Regions from separate parts of the Williamsia sp. R60 genome, predicted to be linked through region 2. Evidence: riboswitches for the same ligand, from Rfam matches in the RefSeq annotation. Region 2 holds a riboswitch; the other holds the start of a gene.
What was found. A riboswitch is a leader RNA that binds a small molecule or an ion and turns the genes downstream of it on or off. The one in region 2 is predicted to bind thiamine pyrophosphate.

Region 1: another riboswitch for thiamine pyrophosphate. It lies ahead of ACVWY6_RS06145 (3-oxoacyl-ACP reductase); the one in region 2 lies ahead of thiO (glycine oxidase ThiO).

The regions. Positions count from the first base shown of each region.
Region 1 covers NZ_JBSSGR010000001.1:1,360,540-1,369,624, forward strand. The annotation lists gene ACVWY6_RS06125 (ROK family protein) at 1-927, shown strand, start outside; gene ACVWY6_RS06130 (lysophospholipid acyltransferase family protein) at 1,018-1,725, shown strand; gene ACVWY6_RS06135 (polyadenylate-specific 3'-exoribonuclease AS) at 1,733-2,242, shown strand; gene ACVWY6_RS06140 (class II 3-deoxy-7-phosphoheptulonate synthase) at 2,252-3,655, shown strand; gene ACVWY6_RS06145 (3-oxoacyl-ACP reductase) at 3,681-4,481, opposite strand; TPP riboswitch at 4,473-4,566, opposite strand; gene pknB (Stk1 family PASTA domain-containing Ser/Thr kinase) at 4,625-6,778, opposite strand; gene ACVWY6_RS06155 (Rv2175c family DNA-binding protein) at 7,009-7,374, shown strand; gene ACVWY6_RS06160 (phytoene/squalene synthase family protein) at 7,412-8,323, opposite strand; gene ACVWY6_RS06165 (alpha-(1->6)-mannopyranosyltransferase A) at 8,320-9,085, opposite strand, start outside.
Region 2 covers NZ_JBSSGR010000002.1:288,626-297,710, reverse strand. The annotation lists gene thiD (bifunctional hydroxymethylpyrimidine kinase/phosphomethylpyrimidine kinase) at 1-322, shown strand, start outside; gene ACVWY6_RS08280 (ABC transporter permease) at 344-1,093, opposite strand; gene ACVWY6_RS08275 (ABC transporter ATP-binding protein) at 1,093-2,202, opposite strand; gene thiG (thiazole synthase) at 2,270-3,082, opposite strand; gene thiS (sulfur carrier protein ThiS) at 3,075-3,278, opposite strand; gene thiO (glycine oxidase ThiO) at 3,263-4,345, opposite strand; TPP riboswitch at 4,336-4,455, opposite strand; gene thiE (thiamine phosphate synthase) at 4,550-5,230, shown strand; gene ACVWY6_RS08250 (2-isopropylmalate synthase) at 5,360-5,848, shown strand; gene ACVWY6_RS08245 (VOC family protein) at 5,888-6,352, opposite strand; gene ACVWY6_RS08240 (helix-turn-helix transcriptional regulator) at 6,456-7,457, shown strand; gene ACVWY6_RS08235 (NUDIX hydrolase) at 7,485-7,970, opposite strand; gene ACVWY6_RS08230 (hypothetical protein) at 8,188-9,085, shown strand, end outside.

The sequences.
Region 1 (9,085 bases), on a different contig from region 2:
ATCGGGGGCACCAGCATCCGTGCCGCGATCGTCGACGAGCAGGGGCAGGTGCACGACACGGTACGGGCTCAGACCCCCACGACGGTGTCCGCGCTCGAGACCTGCCTCGACCGCACCGTCGCCGAACTGACCGCACGCTGGGACGTCATCGGGGTGGGTCTCGCCGTCGCCGGGTTCCTCACCAGCGATCGTCAGGTCATCCGCTTCTCGCCTCATCTGCCCTGGCGCGAGGCGCGTGTGGCCGAGGAGATGTCGCGCAGGATCGGACTGCCGGTGGTCTGCGAACACGACGCCAACGCCGCCGCAGTCGCCGAGTATCACTTCGGCGCGGCCGCGCGAGGTCACAACACGCTGGTCATCGCGATCGGCACAGGCATCGGAGCGGGGTTGTTGCTCGACGGCGAGATCTACCGCGGCAGCTTCGGTGTCGCCCCCGAACTCGGCCATCTGCGGGTGATGCCCGACGGCAGGCCATGCTCGTGCGGCAAGTTCGGGTGTTGGGAAAGGTATTGCAGCGGAACGGCTCTGGTCGATACGGTGGTCGAGCTGATCGCCGACGGCGGGATGTGGAACAGCAAACTCGCCCGCGACATCGCGGACGACCCCGGCTCGCTGACCGGACGGCGGATAGCGGCGGCGGCGCACGAAGGTGATGCGCTGGCGCTGGCGGCGTTCGCCGAGTTCGCCCGATGGCTGGGTCTGGGGCTGGCGATGTGCTGTGACGTGTTCGACCCCGACCTGGTGGTACTCGCCGGCGGTGTCGGTTCGTCCTCGGGACTGTTCCTGGACGAGGCGCGCGAACACTACTCGGCGTTGCTCACCGGTGCCGGACACCGGAGGATGGCGCGAATCCGCGGGACCCAGCTGGGCGAGGCGGCCGGGATGATCGGCGCAGCCCAGATCGCGAGGACCGAGGCCAGGCGCTGACGCCACCGCAGCGGGGTGGGTAAGGTTTTGTCCGTATGTGGTGTCGGTGACAGTGGCGGTCGGAAGTGATTCGTCGGAGAGTGGGAAGACATGTGGTACTGGGTCTTCAAATACGTCCTGATGGGGCCGGCGCTGCGAGTGCTGGGGCGCCCCAAAGTCGAAGGGCTGGAGAACCTTCCGGCCAAGGGCCCGGCGATCCTGGCGAGTAATCATCTTGCGGTGGTCGACAGTTTCTATCTGCCGCTGATGGTGCCGCGGCGGATGTACTTCCTCGCCAAGAGCGAGTACTTCACCGGAACGGGCGCCAAGGGCGCCTTCCAGCGGTGGTTCTTCAACGCCTCGAGTCAGATCCCCATCGATCGCACCGGTGCCGACGCCGCGGCCGGAGCCCTGACGGCCGCCAAACGCAAACTCGACACCGGCGACCTGATGGCGATGTATCCGGAGGGAACCCGGTCGCCGGACGGGCGACTCTACAAGGGCAAGACCGGCCTCGCGCGGATCGCGATGGAATGCGGTGTCCCGGTGATCCCCGTGGCCATGATCGGCACAAGCGAACTCAACCCGCCCGGGACGACGATCCCGCGGTTCGGACGCATCACCGTCAAGATCGGCAAGCCCCTCGACTTCAGTCGTTACGAGGGGATGGAGGGCAACCGTTTCATCGAGCGCGCCGTCACCGACGAGATCATGTACGAGTTGATGCACTTGAGCGGTCAGCAATACGTGGACGTGTACGCCGCCTCGCTCAAGAAGCAGGGTCAGCCGCCCGCCACCAACACATCGCCGGCCGCCTGAGCCGCCGGTGCGTTATTTCTACGACTGCGAGTTCATCGAGGACGGACGAACGATCGAATTGGTGTCGATCGGGGTCGTCGCCGAGGACGGACGTGAGTTCTACGCGGTGTCCACCGAGTTCGATCCCGACCGGGCCGGCCAGTGGGTGCGCGCACAGGTTCTGCCGAAGCTGCCGTCGCCGGCGTCCAAGGCATGGCGTAGCCGCGCGCGCATCCGCGACGACCTGCTGGAGTTCCTGACCGCCGGGGAAGGCCGCATCGAGCTGTGGGCCTGGGTGGGCGCCTACGACCACGTGGTGCTCTGCCAATTGTGGGGACCGATGACCGCCCTGCCCCGGTCGATGCCGAGGTACACCCGTGAGCTGCGCCAACACTGGGAATTGAGCGGCCGTCCCGAATTGCCTCCGGCTCCCGACGACGCCCACGACGCGCTCGCCGACGCCCGGCACAACCTGAACAAGTGGCTGGCCATCGAGGCGTTCCGAGGTGAGGGGCAGCTCGATCGCGCGGGGCATTAGGCTGGGCACGTGGTGAACTGGACCGTAGACGTTCCGATTGAAGAACTGCCCGAACTGCCGCCGCTGCCGGGAGACCTGGCAGAGCGATTTGCGCAGGTGCTGGACAAGCCTGCGCTGCAGCAACCGAGCTGGCCTGAGGACAAGGCACGTGCGATGCGCACGGTGCTCGAGAGTGTCCCCCCGATCTGCCTGCCGAACGAGGTCGAGCGCCTCAAGGCGCAGCTCGCCGAGGTCGCGCTGGGACGGGCGTTCTTGCTGCAGGGCGGCGACTGCGCCGAGACCTTCGCCGACAACACCGAACCGCACATCAAGGGCAACATCCGCACCCTGCTGCAGATGGCAGTGGTGCTGACCTACGGCGCCAGCATGCCTGTGGTCAAGGTGGCCCGCATCGCGGGCCAGTACGCCAAGCCGCGCTCGTCCGACACCGATGCCCTGGGGCTGCCGTCCTACCGCGGCGACATGGTGAACGGCTTCGTCGCCGAACAGTCCGTCCGAGAGCACGATCCGTCTCGACTGGTGCGGGCGTACGCCAACGCCAGTGCCGCGATGAACATGGTGCGAGCGCTCACCGGCGCAGGTCACGCCGACCTCCACCGCGTGCACGACTGGAACCGGGAGTTCGTGCGCACATCGCCGGCCGGTGCGCGTTACGAGGCGCTCGCCTCGGAGATCGATCGTGGGCTGCGGTTCATGGACGCATGCGGGGTTCGCGACTCGAACCTGGAATCGGCAGACATCTACGCCTCACACGAGGCTCTCGTGCTCGACTACGAGCGTGCGATGCTGCGGCTGGCCGACGACCCGGAAGACCCCGACAGCGGCAAGAAGGTGCTGTACGACCTGTCCGCGCACTTCTTGTGGATCGGCGACCGGACCCGACAGCTCGACGGAGCGCACATCGCCTTCGCCGAGCTGATCTCCAACCCGATCGGTCTCAAGATCGGCCCGAGCACCACGCCCGAGCTCGCCGCCGAGTACGTCGAGCGACTCGATCCGCACAACGTGCCCGGCCGTCTCACCCTGGTCGCCCGGATGGGCAACGGCAAGGTTCGTGACCTGCTGCCGCCGATCGTCGCGGCGGTCGAGGCCACCGGGCACAAGGTGATCTGGCAGTGCGATCCGATGCACGGCAACACCCACGAGGCGAGCACCGGCTTCAAGACCCGCCACTTCGACCGCGTGGTCGACGAGGTGCAAGGTTTCTTCGAGGTCCACCACGCACTGGGAACCCATCCCGGTGGCGTGCACATCGAACTCACCGGGGAAGACGTCACCGAGTGTCTCGGTGGTGCACAGGACATCTCGGACATGGATCTGGCCGGCCGATACGAGACCGCGTGTGATCCGCGGCTGAACACCCAGCAGTCACTGGAGCTGGCGTTCCTCGTCGCGGAGATGCTCCGGGGGTAACCCGCTCGACGTCGTGGTCGGTGTCTCAGCCCTTGACGAGGCCGCCGTCGACCACCAGGTTCTGACCGGTCACCGCCCGTGCCCACGGTGACGCGAAGAACAGAACCGCGTCGGCGAACTCGGCGGGAGTGGTGACCCGTCGCAGAGGCGTGCTCTGGGCGATGAGATCGAACACCGCCTCGGGGGTGGCGGCGCTGGCGTCGGTGGTTCGCAGCAGGCCACCGGACACCATGTTGACGGTGATCGACTCGGGTCCGAGATCGGCCGACAAAGTCCGCGTCAACGCGAGCAGTGCAGCCTTGGCCGCGGTGTAGTCGTGGTAGGGCACAACCGGGTTCTGGACGAGATTGGTCCCGATGGTGACGATGCGGCCGAATCCCGCCTCGCGCATCCCGGGCAGAGCTGCCTGTGTGGTGTGCAGGGCGCCGGCAACACTGCCCCGTAGTTGGGCGTCGAACGCCTGCCATTCGATGGCGTCGACTGCCGGCCGTGCATCGCCGTTGAACGAGAAATCGATCAGCGCGTTGTTGATCACGGTGGTGACGGGAGCTCCGAAATGCGCACGGGCGGTTGCGAACATGTCCAGCACGGCATTCCGATCGGTGACATCTGCCTGCACGGCCAGGCATCGGCCGGCCCCCAGTTCGTCGGCGAGCGCGTCGGCGGCCGCCTGGCTGCGGTGGAAGTTGATGACCACCCGCGCGCCCTGGAGAGCGAACGCCCGGGTGATGGCGGCGCCGAGTCCACGGGCCCCGCCGGTCACCAGGACGATCTGCTCGGACAGTGGCCGGTGATCGGAATCGTTCTCGGGCGCAACTGAATTCACGATGGACATCCCTCCGCCAGCATTACCTGGTCAGGTACAGCGGGTCTGATCTCAGCCGACGTGTTCGGCACCCCGTGTCACCGGCAATCACATCACACCGGGCCACTCGAAGGAGACCGGGCATGTTCGCCGGTCGGGCAACCTCAGGGGAACGAGGTGATCTGCACCGTACTGCCCTGCTTCACCCGGGTACCGCCACCCGGATTCTGCCCGACCACGAGCGACACACTCGAGCGCGTCAGGCCCCGGCTGTCCACGGAGAGGCCGGCCGCCTCGAGTTTGCTCTTCGCGGTCCCGACCGTGTCGCCGGTGACGTTCGGGACATCGACGCCGTCGGATACGAAGATGCGCACGACCGGGTCGCGAGGGTCCACCCGCGCCCCGAAGGCGGGGCTGGCCGTGGTGATGGTGCCCGCCTTCGCGTCACCGTCGGTGGACGTGCCGCCGTCTTGCGCGATCAGCCCCGCGTCTTGCAGGACCCGCCTCGCCTCGTCGGGGGTCTTGCCGGACAGGTCCGGCACCTTGATCGCGTCGGACACCACGAGTGTGACGGTGCTGCCCGGCTCCGCGAGGGTGCCCGCGCCGGGGTCGGTGCCGATCACCTTGCCGCCGTCGACATCCGGGCTGAACTCCTTGCGGACGGTGCCGGCCTTGAGTTTCGCCGTCTTGAGCAGTGCAGTGGCGTCGTCCTGATCGCGTCCCGCCACATCGGGCACCGAGATCGGCTCGGGGCCTCTGCTGGTGATGATCTGCACTTCACTGCCGACCGCAACCGTGGTGCCGGAACTGGGACTGAGTGAGACCACCGAGCCCTTCGGCGCGGTGGCGCTGTACTGCTGGCGTGCAACCACGGGTGTGAGAGTGCGGTCGCGCAGACGTTTCTCGACCACGGCGAGCGGATCACCCGAGGAGAGGTCCGGGACTTTGGGCTGTCCCACCGAATACGACAGATCGACGTCCGAGAATCTGCTGACACGCGTGCCGGGCGCGGGCTCGACGGCCATCACCTGGTCGACCGGCAACTCGTTGTCGAACGTCGGGTTGTCAACCACGTCGAGTCCGGCGTCTTCGATCGCCTCGGTCGCTGCCACACGGTCCATCCCGTTCAGTTCCGGAACGGTGGTGAAGCGACCCGACCCGAGCCACCACCCGGCGACGCCGAGCGTTGCGGCGAGCAGCACCACCACGAGCACCCAGATCAGCGCATTGCGGCGCGACTTGCGCCGGCGTTCCTCGAACTCGGCGGCATGCGACAGCAACATGGGCGAGCCGGGCGGCGGGCCCTGGGCGTATGCGGGTGGGGGCGTCGGCGGTTGAGGCGGTCCGTGCCCTTCGGGATGCCGGGTGTCCGGTGGAAGTGTCTGCACACGAGTCGGATTACGGACGTCGGGTTGCGCGGCGGCTCTGGCCGGCAACGGGTCGGTGAGGTCCGGGTCGACGGCGGCCCCGGGACGGTGTTGCTGGCGGTCGCGGAACGCGACCATGGTCTCGCGTTCGGCAGAGCGGGTCGGCGCCGGGACGGTGAACGCGGGCAGCTGCAGATCGTCCGCGATCTCGTCGAGTACCTCGCGCATGTGATGTCCGTCGCGATAGCGATCCGCAGGGTTGCGTGCGGTCGCGGTGAGGACGAACTCATCGAACTCGCGGGGCACACCCGGGATCACCGAACCCGGCGGCGGGACGTCGTTGTGCAACCGCTGGTAGGCCAGACCCAGGGCGGTGTCGCCGGTGAAAGGTGTTCGGCCGGTGAGCATCTCGAACACCAGGATGCCGGTTGAGTACACATCGGAACGAGCGTCGGCCGACGCGGTTTCCACCTGTTCGGGGGAGAGATAGGCAGCTGTTCCGAGGATCACGCTGTTGGAGGTGATCCCGGCGGCAGCGATCGCCCGGACCAAACCGAAGTCGACGACCTTGACCTCCCCGTCGTCGGAGATGAGGACGTTCTCGGGTTTGACGTCGCGGTGCACCAGTCCGGCGCGATGCGCGGCACCGAGTGCTCCCAGGACCGGCGCCGCGACCGCGGTGACCGCGTGGGGTGGCATCGGTCCGCGCTCACGCAGCAACTCGCGCAGGGTGCCGCCCTGGACGAGTTCCATCACCAGGAATGCGTAGTCGCCGTCCGCGCCCTGGTCGTACACCGCGACCAGGCCGGGGTCCTTTAGCCGGGCAACCGACCGGGCCTCGAACTCCAGGCGGGCAAGGAACTGCGGGTCGGCCGAGAAACGCGGATCCATGACCTTGACCGCCACCGGACGATCGAGGCGCAGATCCATGCCCAGGTACACACTCGACATCCCGCCGCGGGCGATCAGCGCATCGATCCGATAGCGACGCTCGATCAGGACGCCGAGCAACACGTCGGACGGGGCGTTCACCAACTTGGGCCTTTCTCGGCAGGGCGGGACACGAACAACGAGTCCACCCTAGCGAGGGAGTGTCGAGAAAAGATCACGGAACATGTGTGGCGCCCGCGCCCGGACCGGTGATTCGACGCGTTGACCATCGCCTGGGTACCCTCGTCCCCGTGGGTTCCGTACCGCTTTCCGAAGACACGCTGCCTGCTGACGTCGAGGTGTTGTCGGTGTCGCAGGTCTCCTCCCGAATGGGATTCTCGAACAGCAAGATCCTCAACCTGATCACCGACCACCAGTTGCTGGCGGTTCGCCGTGACGGGCAGGTGGCCATCCCGGCCCTGTTCTTGGACGGCCCGGAGATCACCAAACATCTTCCCGGGCTCATCGATGTCCTCCTCGACGGCGGCTTCAGCCGCGACGAGGCCTTGCGGTGGCTGTTCACGCCTCACGATGACCTCGACATCACCCCGGCTCAGGCACTGCACGGGCATCAGGCCCGTGAGATGGTGCGCCGGGCCCAGGCAGAAGCGTTCTGACCAGTCCGTTCTGATCGGGCCGGTCGGGTACCGGTGCTCAGGACCGAGCAAGCGTGCCACGGGTGCTCACGGCACGGGCGACGTGACCGAGGCGTGCCGGTTTCGACACTCGCACGCGTTCGGTGAGTACCCGGTAGCCGCTACGTTCCACCTCATCGAGGATCGCGCGGTACATGGTGAATGCTGCTCGGATGCCCGGCCGGCTCGACGGCGACAGCATCTCGATTCCCGGTTCGGCGCGGCGGTATTCGGCACGGGTCACCGCGATCAGATGCGCCAGGGCGCGGCGTAGTTCACCCGGTACCTGACCTGTGCGTCGGCACCGTCGCAGCATGGATTCGTCCACCCCGAAGATCGCGAGTTCGTCGGTAGGTAGATAGATGCGGTCGCGATCGAGGTCTTCGCCGGCGTCCCGGATGAAGTTGGTCAGCTGGAATGCGTCGCCGAGCGCTCGGGCGGGAGCGATGGCGACATCCCCGTCGACCGCCGTGCCCAGGATCGGCAACATCTGCAATCCGATCACGCTTGCCGACCCGTACATGTAGTCGCGCAGTTCGGCCATCGTCCGATACCGCGCGACGTGGACGTCGCTGTCGGGAATGTCCATCCTCATCGATCGCATGAACGCGTCGAAGTACCGGTGGTCGATGTCGAAAGTGCTGATGGTGTCCGCGACGGCCAGCACTTCGGGCCTTCGGGGGAGATACCCCGGATCGGACAGAGCCGCGTGCAGGTCGGCCTCGATCGCGTCGAGTGCGGACAGTCGGTGTTGCCCGGATCCCGTGTCGACGATGTCGTCGACCATGCGCGCGAAACCGTAGAGCGCATAGACCCCGGCACGTTTTCGCCGCGAGAGCAGTTGCGTGCCAAGGTAGTAACTGCGGCCATGGGTGGCGGTGAGCTTGCGGCAGTGCTCGTAGGCGGGTTCGAGTCGCCCGTCACCGATCATGCGGGTGCTCCGGTGACGGGGGCCGGGGAGGGTCCACGGGTCACCCGGCGCAGACGCAGGGGGTCCTCGCGGATCAACGACCAACCCGCAAGTGCCGAGAGGGCAACGGCGACAACCACATCGGTCAGCTTGTACATGAAGATCTCGTCGTCCGGCCCAAACACCTGGAGGAGGAACACCGAATAGAACACGATGGCCACGACTGCCCATCGCTCGATGGTGAAGGCGGCAGCCAGCACAAGCGCCCAGGTGTAATACCAGGGCAGCGTGGACGGTTCGAGTAACAGGACGGCGAGCATGGCCCACGCCATCCCGGTGACCGCGGCGCGCTCACCTCGTCGGAACCACAACCAGAGACCCACCAGGGTGAGCGCCAGGACAACCGACCCCACCGCGCGCGTCACCTCGAGCACCGGCAACAGTGGCAAGGCGGTGAAAGGTGATGCGGCAAAGGTGATGAGGTGCGCCACCGCGGTGGGAATTGTCAGCCAATTGATGATCTTTGCCGCCCACGTCAGTCCCAGCAGCCAGCCGAATCCATGGCCGACGACCAACGTCAGCAGTCCGAAGACGGCCACGGACACCCCGATGATCCAGGCGAGAACGCGAGCCACGTCCTTGGCACGGACGTCACGCTCATCGCGGATGTGGGACAACCAGATCCACAACACGAAGGGGATGGCGACGCCGGCGGTGATCTTGATCGACATGGCGAGTGCGAGAACGCCGACTCCGACAACGTGTCTGCGTGTCACCACGAGC
Region 2 (9,085 bases):
GGCCGCACGCGCGCTACATGCGCTGGGTACTCAGTGGGCCCTGGTCAAAGGCGGTCATCTGCGGTCGGACCCGAACAGTCCGGATCTGCTCTTCGACGGCACGGACTTCATCGAGCTCACCGCTCCGAGAATCGACACCGGCCACGACCACGGGGCCGGAGACACGTTGGCGGCGGCCATCACCTGCGCGCTGGCGCACGGCTATTCGGTACCCGATGCCGTCCGTTTCGCGAAGTCATGGGTTACCAAGTCGCTGTCCGTGGCCTACCCCTTGGGGGCAGGCCACGGACCGGTCAACCCGCTCTGGCGGCTCGAGATCTAGCGAGATCCCGGCGTCGTCTGGTCAGGCGTCGCGGCGGTCGGTCACGTAGATCGCCGCACCGAAGACCAACGCGGTGATCACCATGAAGTAGAACAGCGAACCGTATTCGTTCCAGTACCAATCGAATCCGAGTTCACGGCCATCGATGAAGTGGTTGGCGTTCAGGAACGGCATGAGGGGTCCGGCAACGTCCTGGACCTTCGGGATCGCCGACAGCACGTTCTCGAGCACCAGGCTCCAGACCAGCAGGACAACGATCGCACCGGCCGTCTGGCGGATCAGTGCACCGATACCCAACCCGATCAGCACAGCCAGGAATGCGTAGAGCGGAACGCCCCAATACAGCCGGATGGCGTGGGAACCGAGCAGGTCGACGTCGGAACCCGACATCGCCTTGCCGATCGGTACCGAGATGAGGGTGAGCACAAACGTGACTGCCGCAGCCAGCCCGCCGTATACGGCCGCCTTTGCCAACAGGACGTTGTAACGCTGCGGAACCGCCTGGAACGACGTCCGGATGGTGCCGAAACGGAACTCACTGGTGACCGCCAGCACGGCCATGATCATGAGAACCGTGACACCGAATCCGGTGGTACCGACCACGAAGTCGGAGACGTTGACTTCGCCGTCCGAGGTGTTGTCGGCATTTGTGGCCCACCCCAGGAGGAATGCCAGTCCCAGTCCGAGAACGATGACGATGCCGACACACCAGTACGGCGACTTGGTGGTGACGAGTTTGATGCGCTCTGCCGCTACGGCGTTGGTGAGCATCAGGCTTTACCCCCAGATTGATTCTGACCCGCTTCGTCCCAACCTGATTGCGGATGACCCGGTTGCGCGTAACCCGGTTGGCCCGCAGGCGGTTGCACACCTGGTTGCGGACCCCACCCCGGTGGCGGTGGAGCGAATTGACCTTGCTGAGCAGGATAGGACGCTACCGACTGTTGTTGTCCGGGAAAGGCCATCGCGTCGTTGCCGTGGTATTCGACAGCGCCCGCGGTCATCGACATGAAGACTTCCTCGAGCGAAGCGGTCTTGCCCGAGAGCTCGTGGAGACCGATGCCGTTGGCCGCAGCAATGTCGCCGACCTGGTCGGTGGTGACGTTTTCCAGGCGCAACGACGGGCCTGCCCCGTCGTCGGCCACCGGCACCGAACGCAGCCCGGCCGCGGCGAGCGCAGCCTGCAGTTCGCCGAGTTTGGGACTACGCACGCGGACGGTGACCTGCGCGCTGCTGGTGAAGTCCTTGACAGACGCATCCGCGATCAGCTGCCCGCGGCCGATCACGACGAGATGTTCTGCGGTGAGCGACATCTCGGTGAGCAGATGACTCGACACCAACACGGTGCGACCCTGGTCGGCCAAAGCCCGCATGAACTTTCGGATCCAGACGATGCCCTCGGGATCGAGGCCGTTGACCGGCTCGTCGAAGAGCAGGACGCCTGGGTCGCCGAGCAGTGCACCCGCCAACCCGAGGCGCTGGGACATGCCGAGCGAGAAGCCCCCGGCCTTCTTGCCCGCCACCTCGGTGAGTCCGACATCGGCCAGCACCTGGTCGACGCGGTGGTTCGGGATCCCGTTGGACGCCGCCATCCAGCGCAGGTGGCTACGGGCGGTGCGGTTCGGATGCACCCACTTGGCGTCGAGCAGTGCGCCCACCTGGGTCAGCGGCCTCTTGAGCTCGCGGTACGGCAACCCATTGATGGTCGCGGTACCCGACGTGGGACGGTCCAGTCCCAGGATCATCCGCATGGTGGTGGATTTGCCTGCACCGTTGGGACCCAGAAAACCGGTCACCACACCTGGTTTCACGTCAAACGTGAGGTTGCTGACCACCTGGTTCTTGCCATAGACCTTCGTCAGGCCCTGAACTCTGATCATGGCCCTCAGTGTGCCAGAGCAGCACCGCCGCCCACCTCATCCTTGTGACTGATCTTCACCGGCGGTCTCAGCTGTCGAGCTGCGGCGACGACGCCTGTGCCCAGAACCGCTTGGGGATCCGGCCGGCACCGTGGGCCAGCCTGCCCGCGGTCACCGCCGAACGCATCGCGGCAGCCATCCGGGCCGGATCGGCAGCCCTGGTCACCGCAGAAGCGAGCAAGACCGCGTCACAACCGAGCTCCATGGCCAGGGCCGCGTCACTCGCGGTGCCGATGCCCGCATCCAGGATCACCGGCACGCCTGCAGTCGCGACGATCATCTCGATGTTGTGTGGGTTGCTGATGCCCAGCCCTGTGCCGATCGGTGAGCCGAGAGGCATCACGGCGGCGGCTCCGGCGTCTTCGAGTCGTCGCGCGAGGATCGGGTCGTCGTTGGTGTACGGCAACACCACGAACCCGTCCTGGACCAGACGATCGACCGCTTCGATCAACTCGGGTCCGTCCGGGAGAAGGGTCCGTTCGTCGCCGACCACCTCGACCTTGACCCAGTTGGTGTCGAGTGCCTCCCGGGCCAGTTGGGCCGTGAGCACGGCCTCGGCGGCGGTCCGGCAGCCAGCGGTGTTGGGCAACACCTCGATCTGCAAGCGGCGCAACAGGTCCAGCACTCCGGTGCGTCCGCCGGCATCGACCCTGCGCATGGCCACCGTCGTCATCTCGGTGCCGGAGGCGACCAGCACGTCTTCGAGAATCGCCAAGTTGGCGGCGCCGCCGGTGCCCGTGATGAGCCGGGACGTGAACTCGCGGCCCGCGATCACCAGGGAGTCGTCGGCAGCTGTACCCGCCTGAGTCAATTCGTCAGGTGCCGTGAGCTGTTCAGCCACCCTGCACCGCCGTGAGGATCTCGATCCGCTCACAAGGCCCCAGCTCTTGCGCCCAACGGGACTGCGGATGAACCACGCCGTCGACGGCAACGGCGACCCCGGTACGGGGGAGGTCGAGTTGGTCGAGCAATGTCAGCACGCTCGCCCCATCGGGTAGCCGAACGTCGTCGCCGTTGACGTTTACATCGGTTGCCATGCGAATCTCCCTGGTTCTGTAGCTGGTTGGTCGATCTCCTTGCCGGAGAGGATGTCTGCCACCAGATCTGCGGTGACCGGGCACATCAGGATCCCGTTGCGACCGTGACCCGTCGCCACGATCGTCCGGTCGTCGAGCCTGCCGATGAGTGGCATTCCGTCGGGTGTTGCGGGACGCAGTCCCGCCTCGGCGCTGAGCAGGTGGTACTCGCGCAATGACGGCATGAGCTCGATGGCGTCGGTGAGCAGGTCCGCCACCCCACCGGCCACGGGTCGCCGGTCGAACCCGCTGTCGTACTGGGTGGCCCCGACGACAACGCCGTCGGGCCGAGGCACCACGTACACCGCCCGCCCGTTGACCCGGCCGCGCACAACGTGTTTCGGTGGCGGCAGTGCGCCGGGCGTGGATCCGAGTCGCAGAACTTCGCCCTTGGACGGATAGACCGGGAGCCCGGTCCAGAGTGCGGCCGACCCGACACCTGCGGCGAGCAGCACCTGGTCGGCGGAGATCTCCGCGAGGTCGTGCACTGTTGTGGTCTCGATCCGTACTCCCGACGTCGCCGCGCGGTCGGCCAGCACGGCCAGCAGGCGGCGATTGTCCACTGCCATCTCTCGCCGGGCCAGGTAACCACTGCGAACCCGTCCCGACACCGCGGGCTCGAGTGCGCGGATCTCCCTGCCGGTCAACGGTTCTATCGGATGGCCGCGTCGGGCCAGCCATTCGGCGACCATGGCCAACTCGCCGACGTCCGCGCTGTCGACACCCACCATCAGGCTCGAGGAGGCAGCGACCACCTGATCGTCGCCCAGCCTGTCGACGAACTCGGGCCAACGCGACATCGCCTGTTCGGCAAACGCGAGGTAGACGTCGTCACCGGTGCGACTCTCCCCCGCAATGCCCAGCATCCCGGCCGCCACCCGAGATGCCGCGGTGGAAACGAGCCCGTCGCCACGCTGCGGCTCGAGGTGACCTGAATCGTAAACGGTTACCTGCCAGCCGGATTCGGCGGCACGAACCGCACATGCCAGACCGATGACGGCGCCACCGACGATTGCGAGAGACTTCATCCCACCTTCTTCCTTCGCCGGCATTACCCGGATCAGGTGTAACGGTCATGGGCAGGTTCGCGACCCAGATCTCAGCCCGACGCATCCCTCGGGCACCCGTGTGTGTACTGACCGACAGACTACTCCGTCGGTTCGGACCGCAGGCCAGCCCGCTGGTTCGGCCAGGAGGCCGGGCCATGGTCTCGGCAGAAGGTAGATTCGGCGATCGTGAATGCCCGCGATCGCCTGACCACCGCCCAGCTCTACCTCTGCACCGACGCCCGGCGTGAACGCGGCGATCTCGTCGAGTTCGCGGACGCCGCGCTGGCCGGCGGCGTGGACGTCATCCAGTTGCGTGACAAGGGGTCGGCTGGTGAACGCGTGTTCGGGCCCCTCGAAGCCGCGCAAGAACTCGATCTCCTCGGTGCGCTCGCCGAGGTGACCGCACGCCACGGCGCGCTGCTGGCCGTGAACGATCGAGCGGATATCGCAGCGTTGAGCGGCGCCGATGTACTGCACCTGGGGCAGGACGACCTGCCGGTGAATCTGGCCCGCCGCATCGTGGGCGACGACGTGGTGATCGGCCGTTCGACCCACGATGTCCAGCAGGCGACGTCCGCTGCCGAGCAGCCGGGGGTCGACTACTTCTGCACCGGACCCTGCTGGCCCACCCCGACCAAACCGGGCCGCTTCGCACCGGGTCTCGACCTCGTGCGTGCCACCGCCGACCTGGCATCGCGGCGGCCCTGGTTCGCCATCGGCGGCATCGACGAACAGCGACTCGCGGAGGTACTCGACGCCGGCGCCGACCGCATCGTGGTGGTGCGCGCGATCACCGCCTCGGACGATCCCTGTAACGCTGCCCGCCGTTTGAAGGACAAACTGGTTGCAAGGACAAAATCCTGAGGACTATGGTTGGCGAATCATGAAGCGCATTCTCGTAGTTCACCGCAGCGGGGTCTGATCCGACCGGCCCCCCGTTGCGGGCCGTGAGCGCTACCTGCTGGTCATCCTTTTCTCCGGAAGACCTTGTCGATGAACACTCTCACCACACCAGATACACCGATCTCCCCACATTCCCAGGCCACCGCGCCCGATCCTTTTGCCTCCCGCTATGGCAGATCACTGCCATCGCCGCTGCGGGCCGAGGCCGCCGGTATGACGTGGACAGCTTTCGCCGACACCTACGCGCCGACGACCGGACCGATTCGTCTCGGCAACTGGACCGCGTCGGCCGCCCCACAAGACCTCTTGCACTGCAGGGCGACCATCGCCACCGGCGACGTCATCCGATCGCTCTCGGCGACCGCGACCGGACCGATCAGCGCGCTCACCGACATGCTGTACCGCTTGGGTGCCGGCGTCGAGATCGTCAGCCTCCACCAATACGACTTCGCCGGCGGCGTGGCCACTTTCCTGCTGTGCGAGCGCGACGACCGGCGCACCTGGGCGATGGGGAACGGCTGCACCGGTCAGGAGTCGGCATTGAGTGCTCTGATCGCGGGGGCCAACCGGCTCTACTGAGAGTCGGTCACCGGTAGATCGGCGACGGCCTGTGCCAGATCAATACTGCGCTGCGACGTCGATGATCCATGTGACACCGAAACGATCGGTGAGCATGCCGAAGGCCGGCGCCCAGGGGGCGGGGCCGAACTCTTCGACGATGTCGGCGCGGTCGGCGAGCCCGTCCCACAGGGCACGGACCTCATCGACGCTCTCACCCCGGACCGACACGAAGAACGGCGAGTTCGTGAGGGTCATCTCATTCTCGCGCCTGGTGACCGGCGTGGGCGCGGCTGCGCGTGAGGGCTCGGCCGGTGCGGGCGCGTCGTAGGCCATCAGACCGAATCCGGCCTGCCCCACGATCTGGCCGAACACAACCCGATCGGCGCCAGGGGCATCTTTTGGCATACCGAAGTCGCCATAGGTCAGGACGGTCATCTCGCCGCCGAATATCGATCGGTAGAACTCAAGAGCCGCCCGGGCCTCACCGTCGAAGTTGAGGTGGGTGACTGCGCTGTAGGTCATATCTGCTCCTTTGAGGCTCGGACACCGGCTTTTCCGGTCCGGTGCCCACTGTGCGCACCTCATAGGTCAGGGTTTGTCCGCTTATCCCGGCAGAATTGATGGCATGCCGCTGACACCCGCCACGAGTACCTCGCGCCGACTGCTGTCGCTGCTGTCGCTACTCCAGGCACCTCGCGACTGGCCGGGGTGGCTCCTGGCCGACCGCCTCGATGTCAGCGAGCGCACCCTGCGTCGCGATGTGGACCGGCTGCGTGAACTCGGCTACGAGATCCGCGCCACCAAGGGACGCGACGGCGGCTATCGGCTCGACGCCGGCGCGGTTGTCCCCCCGATGCTGTTCGACGACGAACAGGTCGTCGCGATTGCGATCGCGTTGCAGGCCGCACCCAACACCGGCGCAGACATCGGGGAATCTGCGGCTCGGGCACTGACCACCGTGCGGCAGGTACTGCCGAGCCGATTGCGGCCACGAGTCGACGCGGTCGAACTCACGCCCCTCGCGGGAAACAACCCACCGACAGCCGTAACCGACGTGCTGCTTGCCATCGGCGACGCGATCCGACGCGGCGAAGAACTCCGTTTCGATTACGGCCGTACCGACGACACGGACACCGATCGTGACGACGCCGGCCTGGCGCGTCCGCCCCGCAGGGTGCAGCCACACCACCTCGTGTCACGGCTGGGCCGGTGGTACGTGGTGGGGTGGGATCCCGACGCCGATGATTGGCGGGTCTTCCGAGCGGACCGCATGTCTCCGAGGACACCGACAGGACCCCGGTTCGTCCGTCGCGACATCCCCGGGGGTGACGTGGGCACGTTCCTGGAAGGCCGGTTCAAGGGTTCGACCGACAACACCGACCGCTGGCCGTGCACCGGTGATGTGGTCCTTCACGCCGACGCCACGGACGTACATACATTCGCCCACGATGGGGTTGTCGAGTCACTCGGACCCTCGCGGTGCCGACTGCGGTCGGGGTCGTGGTCATGGGCGGCGCTGGCGGCCGGACTGTGCAGATTCGACGTCGACATCGAGGTGGTGGGGCCGCCCGAACTCCGCGCCGCCTTCGCCGACTTGGCGCGACGCGCAACGCTCGCAGCGCAGTGACCCGCCCCGCGGTCGGTTGTCGGACGGTCAGGTGTCGGATTGGGAGAACGCGCTGAGCTTGTTGCGCAGCTCGGGCCAGCTCACAGCGAATGCGGGATGGAGTGCCAGGTCGTTGACCTCGTCGGCGCTGACCCACCGCAGTTCCACCGACTCGCGATTGGCGGTGGTGGCCAGTGGGGCGGCCACCTCGGCGATCACCGTGGTGTACGTCCAGCCGCTCGGCGCCCGGTGCGTCACCAGTTCGTCACGCACGGTGAGCTCGGCGTCCGCGATCCCCGCTTCTTCGTCGGCCTCACGGACGGCCGTGTCCACCGCGCTCTCGTGTGAATCGCGGGCTCCGCCAGGCAGTGCCCACGTGCCACCCTGGTGGCTCCACACAGCGCGATGTTGCAGCAGAACGAGGACCGAACTGGTATCGCTCGGGGTGTACAGCAACAGGCCCGCGGCGCCATGCCGTCCCCAATATCGCGATCCGTCCGCGTCGAAAACCCAACCGTCGCCGTCGCCCCGCACGCGACACCTCCTCGCCCAGCCGACCTACCTCGGTGCAACGCTACTTGCCCCGGCGGGGTGACACAGGGCCGCACTGTCGCAACGGGCTCGGTGATTCGCAGTAATGTCGGTTTCACATCCACTCATCTGCGATCAGGACCTGGCCCCGCGAGGCGGGCCTGGAGGAAGAAGGGATCGCGTGACCGGCGGCAACGCAAGTTCTTTGCGTACCCGGCTCATGCATGCGGAGAAGCCGTACAGCGGCCGCTTCCGACGGCCGCTGTTCGATCGGCCCGCTCCCCTGACCCGGCGTGAAGTACTGAGTCTGACCCGTGAGCGCACCCAGAACCCGCTCACCAACATGCGCGAGCTGGCCTGGACCAGCCCCGGCAAACTGATGATCATCTCGCTGGTGCTGCTGATCTCGTCGGTGGTCGTCGGGTGGTATTCGTCCGACACGCTGGACGACCGCACCACCACGCTCGAGAACATGATCGTGCAGACCGAGCCGCTCGCCGAGGCCTCGCAGGTTCTCTACAGCTCGCTGTCCATCGCGGACGCCGCCGCCAATTCGGCGTTCATCTCCGGCGGCCTCGAACCGCCCGAACTCCGCGAGCGTTACAACGATGCTGTCGCCACCGCGGCGCACGCCCTCATCCAGTCGGTCAGCGGCGCCGCGATGGACAACACCGAGACCCGGCAGGACCTCACCACCCTCTCGGCCCAGATCCCCGTGTACACCGGTCTGATCGAGTCGGCCCGGATCAACAACCGACTCGGCAATCCGGTGGGCTCGGCGTATCTCGGCGAGGCATCGAACATGATGCAGGAGATGATCCTGCCCGCAGCCGAACGGCTGTACGCCGAGCGCGCCGACGCCATCGGCGATTCGAGAACCAACTTCACCAATGCGCCGTGGGGCGTCTACACGGCTCTGATGTTGCTGCTGGCGGCGATGATTGCCGCGCACCTCTACGTCGCCAGGCGCAGTCGACGACGCTTCAACCTCGGATTGCTGGTGGGCATCGGGTGCGTCCTGATCGGCTTGCTGTGGTTGCTCGTCGGCGGCCTGCTGTCGGTCAACTCCACCGCCAACGCCGAGAACCGCGGCGCAGTTCCGCTCCGCGAGCTGACCC